DNA from 3 places in the Arthrobacter sp. Helios genome. Region 2 is predicted to be linked to each of the others. Evidence: riboswitches for the same ligand, from Rfam matches in the RefSeq annotation. Region 2 holds a riboswitch; each other region holds the start of a gene.
What was found. Region 2 has a riboswitch for S-adenosylmethionine ahead of ArtHe_RS05545 (MetQ/NlpA family ABC transporter substrate-binding protein). Riboswitches for the same ligand answer to the same signal wherever they lie in the genome.
Positions count from the first base shown of each region.

Region 1: it holds a riboswitch for S-adenosylmethionine, as region 2 does, so the genes downstream of both, ArtHe_RS11425 (hypothetical protein) here and ArtHe_RS05545 (MetQ/NlpA family ABC transporter substrate-binding protein) in region 2, are expected to answer to the same signal.
Region 3: it holds a riboswitch for S-adenosylmethionine, as region 2 does, so the genes downstream of both, ArtHe_RS15955 (ATP-binding cassette domain-containing protein) here and ArtHe_RS05545 (MetQ/NlpA family ABC transporter substrate-binding protein) in region 2, are expected to answer to the same signal.

Region 1 covers NZ_CP095402.1:2,527,440-2,531,340, forward strand. Annotated here, with positions in the region: gene ArtHe_RS11415 (SGNH/GDSL hydrolase family protein) at 18-1,040, shown strand; gene ArtHe_RS11420 (NAD(P)-dependent alcohol dehydrogenase) at 1,153-2,199, opposite strand; SAM riboswitch class IV at 2,330-2,467, shown strand; gene ArtHe_RS11425 (hypothetical protein) at 2,485-2,868, shown strand; gene ArtHe_RS11430 (tyrosine-protein phosphatase) at 2,874-3,611, opposite strand; gene ArtHe_RS11435 (3-hydroxyacyl-CoA dehydrogenase family protein) at 3,680-3,901, opposite strand, start outside.
Region 2 covers NZ_CP095402.1:1,246,521-1,250,421, reverse strand. Annotated here, with positions in the region: gene ArtHe_RS05550 (methionine ABC transporter ATP-binding protein) at 1-890, opposite strand, end outside; gene ArtHe_RS05545 (MetQ/NlpA family ABC transporter substrate-binding protein) at 972-1,853, opposite strand; SAM riboswitch class IV at 1,934-2,051, opposite strand; gene ArtHe_RS05540 (macrolide 2'-phosphotransferase) at 2,139-3,233, shown strand; gene ArtHe_RS05535 (pentapeptide repeat-containing protein) at 3,556-3,901, shown strand, end outside.
Region 3 covers NZ_CP095402.1:3,471,457-3,475,357, forward strand. Annotated here, with positions in the region: gene ArtHe_RS15930 (alpha/beta hydrolase) at 1-231, shown strand, start outside; gene ArtHe_RS15935 (CoA-binding protein) at 318-734, shown strand; gene ArtHe_RS15940 (SAP domain-containing protein) at 731-1,291, opposite strand; gene ArtHe_RS15945 (SMR family transporter) at 1,297-1,614, opposite strand; gene ArtHe_RS15950 (SMR family transporter) at 1,614-1,961, opposite strand; SAM riboswitch class I at 2,224-2,325, shown strand; gene ArtHe_RS15955 (ATP-binding cassette domain-containing protein) at 2,430-3,236, shown strand; gene ArtHe_RS15960 (methionine ABC transporter permease) at 3,229-3,894, shown strand.

The DNA of each region.
Region 1 (3,901 bases), 1.3 Mb from region 2:
GACGAAGGAGTCCTGAGATGCGCCGGAACCGGATGAGCGGCTGGAGCCGGGCGGCATTGCTGCTGGCCGTGGGAAGCGGACTGGTTGCCGGAGGGACCGCTGCCCCGGCTTCGGCTGCAGGACCCGGCTCCGCCCAGGGCCAGAGGCACAACACCGCGCACACCACCGGGCAGCACGCCTGGCACAGCCGCGGGCACGGCGAGGGACCACACCAGCGGTGGCAGCACGGCCGGGACCACCAGCACCGGAGCTGGCACCACGGACGGGACCGCAGTTTCGACTACGCCGCGCTGGGCGACTCCTATGCCGCAGGCTATGGCGGCGGCGCGGTGCGCGATGCGTGCGGCCGGACGGCGGAGGGATATCCAGCACTGCTGGACGGGCTCGACGGCGTCGCCTTGGTGTCGAACCAGTCCTGTGCCGGTGCGACGGCACTCAGCACTCCCCCAGGGCCACCCGAGGGCCCGGTGGACCTGCCGGAACAGATCGAGGCGCTGGCGGCTGGCGGGCTGATCGGACGCGGAACCGATCTTCTCACGGTGACGATTGGCGGCAATGATGTCCGGTTTGGCGCGGTAGTCGCGGCCTGCGCCGGTCCGGAGCTGCCGGCCACCTGCGCCCCGGCACTTGAGGCCGCCCAGGCCTACGCCGAAACCACGCTCGCCGCCCAGCTGCGGGAATCACTGGGCCGCCTGCGTTCGCTGGCACCCCGGGCGGAGATCGTCCTGACCGGCTATCCGCACCTGTTCGAGGAAGGCACGCCCGGGCCGCTCAGCCCGCAGGCCCAGGCCCTCTTCAACGAAGGAACGGATAAGCTCAACGCGGTCCTGGCCGCGCAGCTGGGACGGGGCTCGACCTTTGTGGACGTGGTGGACGAGTTCTCCGGGCACGGAGTGGGATCGCCCGAACCGTGGATCATCTTCGATGGCGGGCCGTTTGACCTCCATCCGAACGCCACCGGCTACCGCGACGGCTATCTGGCCGCGTTCACAGCGGATGTGGAGCTGCCCTCACACGGCGGCTGCCGCGGCAGGAGCTGACGGCGGCCACGTCCTGACCGAGGGTTGCCCGGTCCCAAGCCTGCCTGGCCCCAAAGCACGACGGCGGCGCCCGCCACACGCGGGCACCGCCGTCGTCCTGGGTGCTCCAGAGCTACTTCATGTGCGGAACAACCACGGCGCGCCCGCTGAGCTCGCCTGCCTCCAGCTTCCGGTACGCCTCCAGCGCGTTGTCCATGCTGTAGAGCTCCACCTCGGGCTTGATCTGACCGGCGCGGTACATGGCCACCACTTCGTGCAGGTCCTCAATGGTGCCCCAGTAGGTGTTGGTCGTGGTGGACTCGTACGGGGTGGTGAAGAAGCTCCACTCATACGTCCCGCCGGCGATGCCAACCACAGTGAACCGGGACTGCGGTGCCATCGATGCGGCTGCAGTCTTGATGGTCGGACCCACCCCGACGAAGTCGAACGCAGCATCCACACCGCGTCCGCCGGTGATCTCCCGGATGCGTTCCACCTGGCCCTCGCCGCCGGGAACCACGATGGCGCCGGCAGCTTCGGCCTTCCGCATGGCCTCTTCCTTCATATCGGTGGCAATCACCGTGGCGCCGGTGAGTGCCTTGAGGATCTGCACCGCCATCTGTCCCAGCCCGCCAAGGCCGACGACCAGGGCGTATTTGCCGCCCCCGGCCAGGTTCGGCAGGGAGTTCTTGATGGCGTGGTACGGCGTCAGGGCCGCATCGGAAAGCGGTGCCGCGGCGACAGGATCGGCGTCGCCCAGCGGGACCAGGTTCCGGACCGGAACCACCAGGTATTCGGCCATACCGCCGTCGCGGCCCAGTCCCATGCCCAGGTAGGGCATCTCGGCGGCGTTCTCGCAGTAGGTGTCCTGCCCGCGGGAGCAGGCCTTGCAGTGCCCGCAGCCTACCGGCCCGTAGACCAGGTACGCGCCGCCGACCTCCACGCCGCTGACGCCTTCGCCAAGCTCTTCGATCCAGCCGGAGTTCTCATGGCCCAGGACGAAGGCGGGAGGGATCGAGCCCGGCGAGCCTTCGGCGAAGTCCTTATAGAGCGCGACGTCGGAATGGCAGGCACCGGCGCCCGCCACCTTCAGCAGGACCTCGCCAGGGCCCGGCTTCGGCTTTTCGACCTCCGTCAGGGACGGGAAGGTCTGCCACTTCTCAAATACAACTGCACGCATAATGCCTTCTTCTTTGAATCGGTGCGGCGGAGTTTACCCGCCTCCTCCACCATATATGCTTTTACATCTACTTGGCCCGGCGGGAGCGGGGGTTCCGCCACAGGGGCCGGGTGCGCTACTGTTTGCAGTACTTCACGAGATGCGGCCTCCGCGTTCGGCACCGCCGGGCAAGGAACAGCTCCGACTGGCCTCACACCAACCCCATTGTTCGGCGGGTGGTTCGGATGACGAAGCGGTCTGCGCTAACCGGTGCGGACAAGGACAACTCCCCGAAGGACAAACACTGTGACCTACTCCAGTGACTCCCCCATCAGCAGCATCGCTTCCTCGCGCCCGGCCCAGGTACTTCCGTCCCTGCCGGCCGCAGCACTGGCCGAATACGACGACTGGGTCGAGGTGGAAGTCCACGCCGACCCCGGACTCGACGTTATTGCCCTGGTCATTGACGGCACCCAGCAGCTGATGTGGCACCAGGACACGGCACGGGTGGCGCTGGCTCTGGTGTCCGCCGTCGACACCGCTCAGTGGTGCCCCCGGCACTCAACGCTGCTGGTCCCCGGCGGCTTCAACAGTCCCGCGGGCAGCTCTTTTTTCCACTTAGCCGCTACGGAACGGCTGGCCCTGTGCCGGGAGAACCCGGCTGAGGCCAGGCTCCCCCTTCCGCAGTAGCGGCTTCACCCCAGCAGCCGGGCCCGAAGCCGGTCCAGCGTCAGGCTGTCTGCTCCGGCCCGGAGCAGGAAATCCCGGGCGTCCAGGTTCTCCGCCACGGCCAGCAGCTCCTGCTGCGCGGCTGCGATCCGTTGCGCGAGTTCAGTGTCGTTCAAGGGGCGCTCCCGCGGCTGCGTCTGGCGCCGGTGCCATTCATTGATTCCGGCGGCTGCGGCCGCATAGTCCGCGGCGGCCGCTTCCGGTGCTGCGCCGGCGAGCTGCAGCAGGAGCAGGGCGACCAGGCCCGTGCGGTCCCGCCCGGCGGAACAGTGAATGACAACCCCGCCGGGCGGGGCATCCGCGATGGCCTGGGCGACCGCTGCGAATTTCTCCGGCCACCGGGCAAGGTTCGCAGGATAAAAGCGCGGGGAGTTCATGTACGGTCCGGTGAGTGCGGTGAACTCCGGATCGGCGGTTTCCTGGGTGGGCCGGTTCAGGACGGCGATTCCCTGGACGGCCGACGGCGGCAGCAGCGGGTCGGTGTCCCGCCTGCCGATTTCGGTTTCGTTCCGCAGGTCCACGACGGTGCGGACACCGGCGTCGTAGGCCTGTTGCCAGCCCCGCCCGGTGAGCCACTCGGAGCGCCCCATCCGGAAGAGCCTGCCCGGCAGGATACTGCGGCCGCCGGCCACGGGGATGCCCCCGAGGTCCCGGGCGTTGACGGCGCCCTCCCAGGCCACAGTCCGGTTGCTGGCAGCGTCCATGGCTCCAGCGTAGGCGCTGCCGGATTCACTGCCGAAACTGGTGCGGTTGAGGCAGCCAGGGGGGAGGGTCAGCTCCAGTCGAAAAAGCCCTTGCCGGTCTTGCGTCCGAGCTCGCCACGGGCCACCTTGTCCCGCAGGATCTGCGGCGGCTCGAAGCGCGGGCCGAGGGTGGAGGCCAGGTACTCGGCGATGCCGAGCCGGACGTCCAGGCCTACAATGTCCGTGGTCTTCAGCGGGCCGGTCGGGTGCTTGTAGCCCAGGACCATGGCGGCGTCGATATCCTCAGCGGA
Region 2 (3,901 bases):
TCGAATCCCACACCGGCTGCGGCAAGTTCAAGGAAGACTCCCGCCTGCGCCTCGTCGCCGTCACGGAAGGACAAGGTGACAATCCGGCCCTCGTGGCGGGCCTTCAGCGAGGCAAGCTCATCCGGTGACGGAATGCCCCGGACCACGGTAGAGACAAATTTCTGCGAAGATTCGCGGCGCGGATTGGAGAAGACTTCAAACACTTCGCCCTGTTCCACAATCCGGCCGCCATCCATCACGGCTACCCGCGTGGCCAGGTTTTTGATCACATCCATCTCATGGGTGATCACCACAATGGTGATGCCCAGTTCCCGGTTGACGCGGCGCAGCAGGGCCAGCACCTCGTGGGTGGTTTCCGGGTCCAGTGCCGAGGTGGCCTCGTCTGCCAGCAGGATTTTGGGCGACGCGGCCAGCGCACGAGCTATGCCGACCCGCTGCTTCTGACCCCCGGAAAGCTGCTCGGGGTAGCTTGACGCCTTGTCCGAGAGCCCGACGAAGGCGAGCAGTTCCTCCACCCGCGCTGCGATTTCCGGCTTGCTCCGCCCGGCCACGCGGAGCGGGTAGGCGATGTTGTTGCGGACGGTCTTGGAGTTGAAGAGGTTGAACTGCTGGAAGATCATGCCGATGCCCAGGCGCAATGACTTCAGCTTCCGCTCGGGAACCCCGGAGACCTGCTGCCCATCCACGGTGATGCTGCCGGATGTGCTGGTTTCGAGGGCATTGATGAGCCGGACCAGGGTGGACTTACCCGCGCCGGAATAGCCGATGATGCCGAAGATCTCCCCGGCCTCAATCTCGAGGTTGATCTCCTTCAGCGCGGCCACGGCGGGTTCGCCCTTCCGGGCCGGCGGATAGGACTTGGAGACGTTCTGCAGTGAAATGAGGGCCATGAAGGTTCCTTGTTTTTCAGACGGGTGTCCCGGCCGGCAGCTGCTGCCGCCGGCCGGGACCCTTCGGTGATGCGGCCGGGGTTAGCCCAGGGCTTCGATGTCCTTCTGGACCTTTTCCAGCGACGTCTTCAGGTCCTCCACCGGAACTTTTAGGAACTTGGCGGTGTTGCCTGAGGCCTCCTGCACACCGTCCTGGACGGACTGGGTGTTCTGGTAGATCTCCACCAGCTTCACGTACGTCTCATTGTTTTCCTCGCCGGCGCGGGCCGCGAAGATGTTCACGTAGGGAATGGCCGCGGGATCCGCGGGGTCATCCTGCGCAATGGCATCCTCAAACTTCAGCCCGGCGTCTTCCACGAAGTCGTTGTTGATGATGGCTGCGGCAACGTCGGGCAGCGAGGTGGGTGTCAGCGACGCTTCCAGGGTGGTCACCTTGACCTTGGACTTTGCTGCATCGATGTCATCGAGGGTGGAGAACGCGCTGCCGCCGCCTTCCAGGGTCACCAGACCTGCGGACTGCAGCACCAGCAGGCCGCGGGACAGGTTGCTCTCATCATTGGGGATGGCCACGGTGGCGCCGTCGGGGATCTCTTCCACGGAGTCGTACTGCGTGGAGTAGAGGCCCAGCGGGTAGATGGCGGTGGAGCCGACAGGTGTCAGGTCGCTTCCGCTGGCAACGTTGTAGCGGGCCAGGTAGACGATGTGCTGGAACTGGTTCAGGTCCAGCTCACCCTCTGACAGCGCCGGGTTGGGCAGGGTGTACTCGCCGAAGTCGACGATTTCGACGTCGATACCCTCCGCCTTGGCTGCCTCGGTATAGGTGGCCCAGTACGGATCGCTGGCACCAACGACGCCGATTTTCACCGGCGCACCTTCGTCACCGGCCGCGGAACCGCAGGCAGCCATGCCGAGGGCAAGGAGGGGTGCTGCGGCAAGAGCCAGGATTTTCCTGCTGAGTTTCATGGTTCGGTTCTTCTCCTGAATGGGTCCGCGGCAAACCGCGGAAGGGTGGGGAGGCGCAGGCCGCTGTGAGGGCAATGCCGGCGCCGTACTTGCCCTGCGGAAGGTCTCCGCCAGGGCCGAATCTTCACCTGGAGCACCCCGCTACGACGAGAGGGTTGCTGTCCAGCCGGCCAGGGCCGTTGGCTGGAACTCTTGATTCCGGACCCACGCTAGGGGCGCCTTCAGCCCGGTCCAAATGTTGCGCCATGAGGCTTCGCGCCCCGTCGCGGAAGGTCATATTGCGCCATGTGCTGTCATACAGGGCAGCCCCGGTACTTCACTGCCGGCCAGCCCGTTGGTGAAGCACGGGCCGCGGGGTCGGTAGTCTGGGTGCTTCCTGCCGCGGAAATCAACGGCAGTGAACGTCCAGGAAGGCTGATCAATCCAAGATGGCTGATCAATCCAGGAAGGCTGATCATGGGCATGGTTGAGGATCTCGGCGCGGACGACGTTTGTGCCCTGGCGGCACGCCACGGTTTGCTGCTCGAACCGGGGAGCGTCCGCTTCAACGAAGCCGGCCTGGACTACCGGGTGGCGTTTGCTGCGGAAGTGCAAACCTCTGAGCGGGACAATGAACAAGTTCTTCAACGGTGGGTCCTGCGCGTGCCGCGCCGGGCGGACGTGGCGGCGAACCAGGACGAGGAACGGGCCATCCTGGACTTTGTCCGTCCGCGGCTTTCGGTGGCCGTCCCGGATTGGCAGATCCAGGCCGATGACCTGATTGCCTACCCGCTGCTGCCCGGCTCCCCCGGACTGACCGTGGGTCCGGAGAACCAGACGGACTGGCATTTCGACCCGTCCGGCAAGGCCTATCTGCAGTCTCTGGCGGAGCTGATCGCGTCCCTGCACGGCCTGGATGCCGGTGCCGCCGCCGCAGCTGGTATTCCGGCCGAAACGCCGCACGCTGTCCGCCGGCACTGGGCGGACGGGCTTCGCAGAGTGGAAAAGGAGTTCCGGATCGCGCCGGACCTGCTGGCGGGCTGGGAGCAGTGGCTCAGCGATGACCGGCTCTGGCCGGAGCGGACCGTCCTGACACACGGTGAACTGTATCCCGCCCACCTGCTGCTGGATGAGGCAGACCGCATCGTTTCCGTGCTGGACTGGACCACCGCCAAGGTCAGCGATCCTGCGCTCGAATTCATGTATATCCAGCTGATTTCGCCGGATTCGCTGGAGGAAACCGCCGCGCGCTATGAGGAGGCAACCGGAACTTCCGAGCCGCACCTGGTGGAGCGCTGCACCGCCCTCATTGCAGCCGGCCCGCTGAACCATGCGCTCTATGCCCTGACGACGGGGCTCCCCGAGCACCGGGACGCCGCCGCTGCCCAGCTGTTTCCCTGACCGGCTGTCCCTGCCCGGCTGTTTCCCTGCCCAGCAGTTCGCTGACCGGCTGTTCCCGAAACAGCTGCCGCCGGCGGCGCATCCTCCGGCGGTGCATCTTCGGCCAGGGCCGTCTGGCGGTCGGGTCCGGAGCGTGTGTATCCTGCCAGCAGTGCAAACTTCTTCTTTTTCGTGACGCAGAACTTTTTCTGCCATTCCGCCTTCACGCGGAACCGTGAAACTGCTCCCTGGCGGGCAGTGATTTCGTGCGCCCCGGTGCCGGGACCCTTCAAGGGTTCCGGCTGCCCAGGCCCACCACCGGAAACTTCACGGAAGAACAATCATGCCTGTCCCACAACCTCCCCAACGTCGATTCCTCCCCCTCACCCCGCTGCATGAGCGGGACGAGCTCCACCCGGACTGCTCCAAGTGTTATGCGCTGTGCTGCACGGCGTTCGGGTTCACGCGGTCAGCTGACTTCGCCGTCGACAAAGCCGCCGGAACCCCCTGCAGCAACCTGGACGGGGACTTTACCTGCACCATCCATGCCTCCCTTCGCCCGCGGGGTTTCACCGGCTGCACCGTGTTCGACTGCCATGGAGCCGGCCAAACGGTATCCCAGGGCTACTACCCCGCTGAGGACTGGCGCACCCATCCCGACCTGGCCCGGGAGATGTTCAGCGTTTTCG
Region 3 (3,901 bases), 1.7 Mb from region 2:
ACCATTTCCTATGACCTCACCCTGATGATCGACACCGATGTCCGCAGCCTGACCGGAGTTCGGGTTCCGGTGCTGGTCCTGGCCAGCAGCGGCAGCGACGAACGGCTGAAGGACTGGGCGCGGAATACCGCTGAGCTGCTCCCCGAAGGATCCTTCCAGCTCCTGACGGGCGGATGGCACGGCATCGAAGACGCCGAACTGGCCGCCGCCGTCGAGGCTTTCCTCGCCTAGGACGTGAAGCGGCCCCTCCACCGCCGGCGCTGCCGGCGCGTAAGGTAAGAATGTCTTCAGCACGACCGACCGGAGGAAGCGGCCACATGACGCACCGTAACGATCCCGAGGTCATTTCCCGGCTGCTCTCCGCCCGGGGCCGATGGGCCGTGGTGGGGTTGTCCAACAACCCGATGCGCCCTGCCGTGGGCGTCTCCCGGTTCATTCAGGAGACGCTGGGGATGGAGATCATTCCGGTTAACCTCAAGGGCGAGGACGTCCACGGAAACAAGGGATACACCCGCCTCGCCGAAATCCCCGGCCAGATCGACGTCGTTGATTGTTTCGTGAACTCCGCGAGGGTGGGCAGCATTGTGGACCAGGCCATCGAGGCCGGCGCCAAGGCCGTCTGGCTGCAGCTCGGTGTGGTTGATGAAGCTGCAGCCCAGCGCGCGCACAACGCCGGGCTCGACGTCGTGATGGATACCTGCCCGGTGATCGAAGCCGGGCGCTACGGACTCTAGGGCAGCCGCTGGTCTACAGGCAGGGAGCGGTGGGCCTTCCAGGCCGCAAGCATCTGCTGCCGGGTACCGCCCGGATTGCGGGTGTGCCAGTCGCGGGAGAAACGGTTCAGCTCAAACTGCGCCCCAATCGGGCGGGCAGCGCTGTCCCGGGTGGCATGCCAGTGGTCGAGCGCAGCGCCCATGGTTGCCGTGCCGTCATTGCCGGCGAAGAATTCCCGCATGGGTGCGTCGAACCGGAACCCGGGGCCCAGGGCGTTAACGAAGAAGTCGCGCAGGACCTGGCTGCAGGGGTGCCCGGCCGGGACCACGGTGTGGATGGTCAGCGGGGGCAGCAGGCGGCGGGCACTCTCCTTCCTGGCGGCCGGGGCAGGCACGGCCGGAAGGGGCTTGCCGTCCAGGAACGCCGCGGTCCGCCCGGCCAGAATTTCCTTGGATCCCGAAGCGGGCAGCCCCTGGCTTCGGGCAAAGGCCTGCAGCTCCTCCTTGAGCCAGTACCAGCGGCGGAACTCTGCCCCGCTCAGGGCGGGGGTGAGCGCGGGGCGTTCGGAAAGAGTCACGCCTCCTATCCTCCCGCACCGATCTCCACGAGGAGCACACCGCCGATGATCAGGACGATGCCCAGCCCCATCAGCCAGGTCAGGGGCTCCTTGAAAAGGATCCGACCCAGGACCGCGGTCAGCGCCACGCCGGCAGCGGCCCAGATTCCGTAGGCAACACCCAGGGCCATCCCATCGGCCAGGGTGAGGGCCAGCATGGTGAAGGCCACCAGATAGCCCGTGAGAACACCGGCGTACCAGCGCTTGTTGTCCAGGGACATCCGCAGGCACAGGGTGCCGCCCACCTCGAAGACGATGGCGGTGCAGAGGAAGAGCCACGCCATTACGCCTCTCCTCCTGACCGCTTCTCTGCCGCCTGCCGTCCCAGCTCCACGCAGAGGACGCCGGCCATGATGGCCAGGATGCCCAGGGCCATCAAGGGGGTCACGGGCTCCGCGAACAGGAAGAAGGACATCACGGCGGTCAGCGCGACGCCGGCAGCTCCCCAGATTCCGTAGGCCACGCCCAGCGGCATTCCGGTCCGCAGCGTGGCCGAAAGCAGCACGAAGGCGCCCACATAACCGGTCACGACGACGGCGTACCAGCCGGGTGCGGAGAGCGCGCCTTTCAGCGAGAGGGAGCCGGCAACCTCCAGCAGGATGGCAGACCCAAGGAAAAGCCAGCCCCTCATGCGGGGTCCGGACCGGCAGCGGCGGATGCTGCCCGGGAATCCGCCCGGGAAGGGCAGGGAGAGAGTTCGGAAAACGGCACAAAACCATCCTGCCCTACCTGTGGCAGCCGGCTGGCTGCCGCCCCGGAGCGCAGGAAACGCCCCCGTTCCCGTGACGTCACAAAGCCGTAGTGTGACGCCCGGTGCGTCACAGAGCGACGCGCCGGGCCATACACGGAAATCTTCTTGTCCATCCGGGTCCTCCCCGGCTTTTATGGACCCATAACCATCCAGAGCGGCTGAGAGACCTGGCTCCATGACGCCGCAGCAACCCCTTCCGTAATCCTGCGAAGGAGAGGGGTGCTACCGCCAGGACCGATGGAGAAGCACCCGCTTTCTTTTGGTCCCCCCATGGGTTCGCCTCAACGCACCCATGGGGATGCCGTGCGGTGCTCACCTCTTGCCGGGCAATGACCGAAGGAGGACGGCATGATTCGGATCGAGAATGTTTCGACCGTTTTTGGCACCGGAGAATCCAGCTTCACCGCCGTGGATGACGTGTCACTGGAGATCCCGCGTGGCAGCATCCAGGGAATCATCGGCTTCTCCGGGGCAGGCAAATCCACGCTGCTGCGCAACATCAACCTGCTGGAGCGCCCCACCTCCGGCCGGGTCCTCGTGGGCGGCGTGGACGTGACGACGCTGGATGACGCGGCCCTGCGAGCCACCCGGCACGGGATCGGCATGATCTTCCAGCACTTCAATCTGCTTAACAACCGCACTGCGGCACAGAACGTGGAGCTTTCCCTGAAATTCTCCGGCGTCAGGAACGCTGCGGAGCGCCGCCGCCGGGCACTCGAGGCGCTCGCCGTCGTCGACCTGTCCGAAAAAGCGGAAGCGTACCCGGCCAAGCTTTCCGGCGGGCAGAAGCAGCGGGTGGCCATCGCCCGGGCCCTGGCCACTGAGCCGAAGGTGCTGCTGTGTGACGAGCCCACCTCCGCCGTCGACCCGCGGACCACCGCCTCCGTGCTGCAGTACCTCAGCGACGTGAACGCCCGCTTCGGCATCACGATCGTGGTGGTGACCCACGAAATGAATGTCATCAAGGCGATCGCGGACAACGTGGCCGTGATGGAGGACGGACGCGTGGTGGAACAGTTCGCGCTCACCGAGCTGCAGCGTCCGGGGTTCAGCCCCGCCACCTCGATCGGCCGCTACCTGATCTCGGATGAAATCAGCCTGGACCGTGCCCAAAGAACCGCCGCCAGCCGGCTCGAAGGAGCCCACCATGCTTGAGCGCATCATCGAAGTCTGGCCCGAACTGCTCACCGCGCTGGGCCAGACCGGCATCATGCTCCTGGTGGCCATTCCGCTGGCGGTGCTGATCGGCACCCCGCTGGGTGTGCTGCTGTATGCGCTCGGTCCCAACGGGCTGGTGCACAAACCCAAGCTGCACCGGATCCTGGACTCGCTGGTCAACCTGGTCCGGTCCTTCCCGTTCCTGATCCTGCTGATCGCCATTATCCCGTTTACCCGGTTCGTCGTGGGCACCACCATCGGCACCGCGGCGGTGATCGTGCCGCTGACCATCAACGCGATCCCGTACTTTGCCCGGTTCGTGGAGCAGAACATCACCTCCCTCGGCGGGGGAGTGGTGGAAGCCGCCCGCTCCATGGGTGCGACCCGGAGCCAGATTGTCCGCGACGTCCTGCTCGTGGAAGCCCGGCCGGGACTGATCAGCTCCGTGACCATCATGACGGTCAGCTTCATCTCCTATTCCGCGATGGCCGGGCTGGTGGGCGGCGGCGGAATCGGCGACTTCGCCATCCGCTACGGCTACTACCGCTATGAGACCGGGCTGATGATCACCGCCATCATCCTGATGATCCTGCTGGTGCAGGCCGTCCAGCTGGGCGGCTCCTGGATTTCCCGGCGCGCTGACAAGCGTCTTTAGCCTTCAA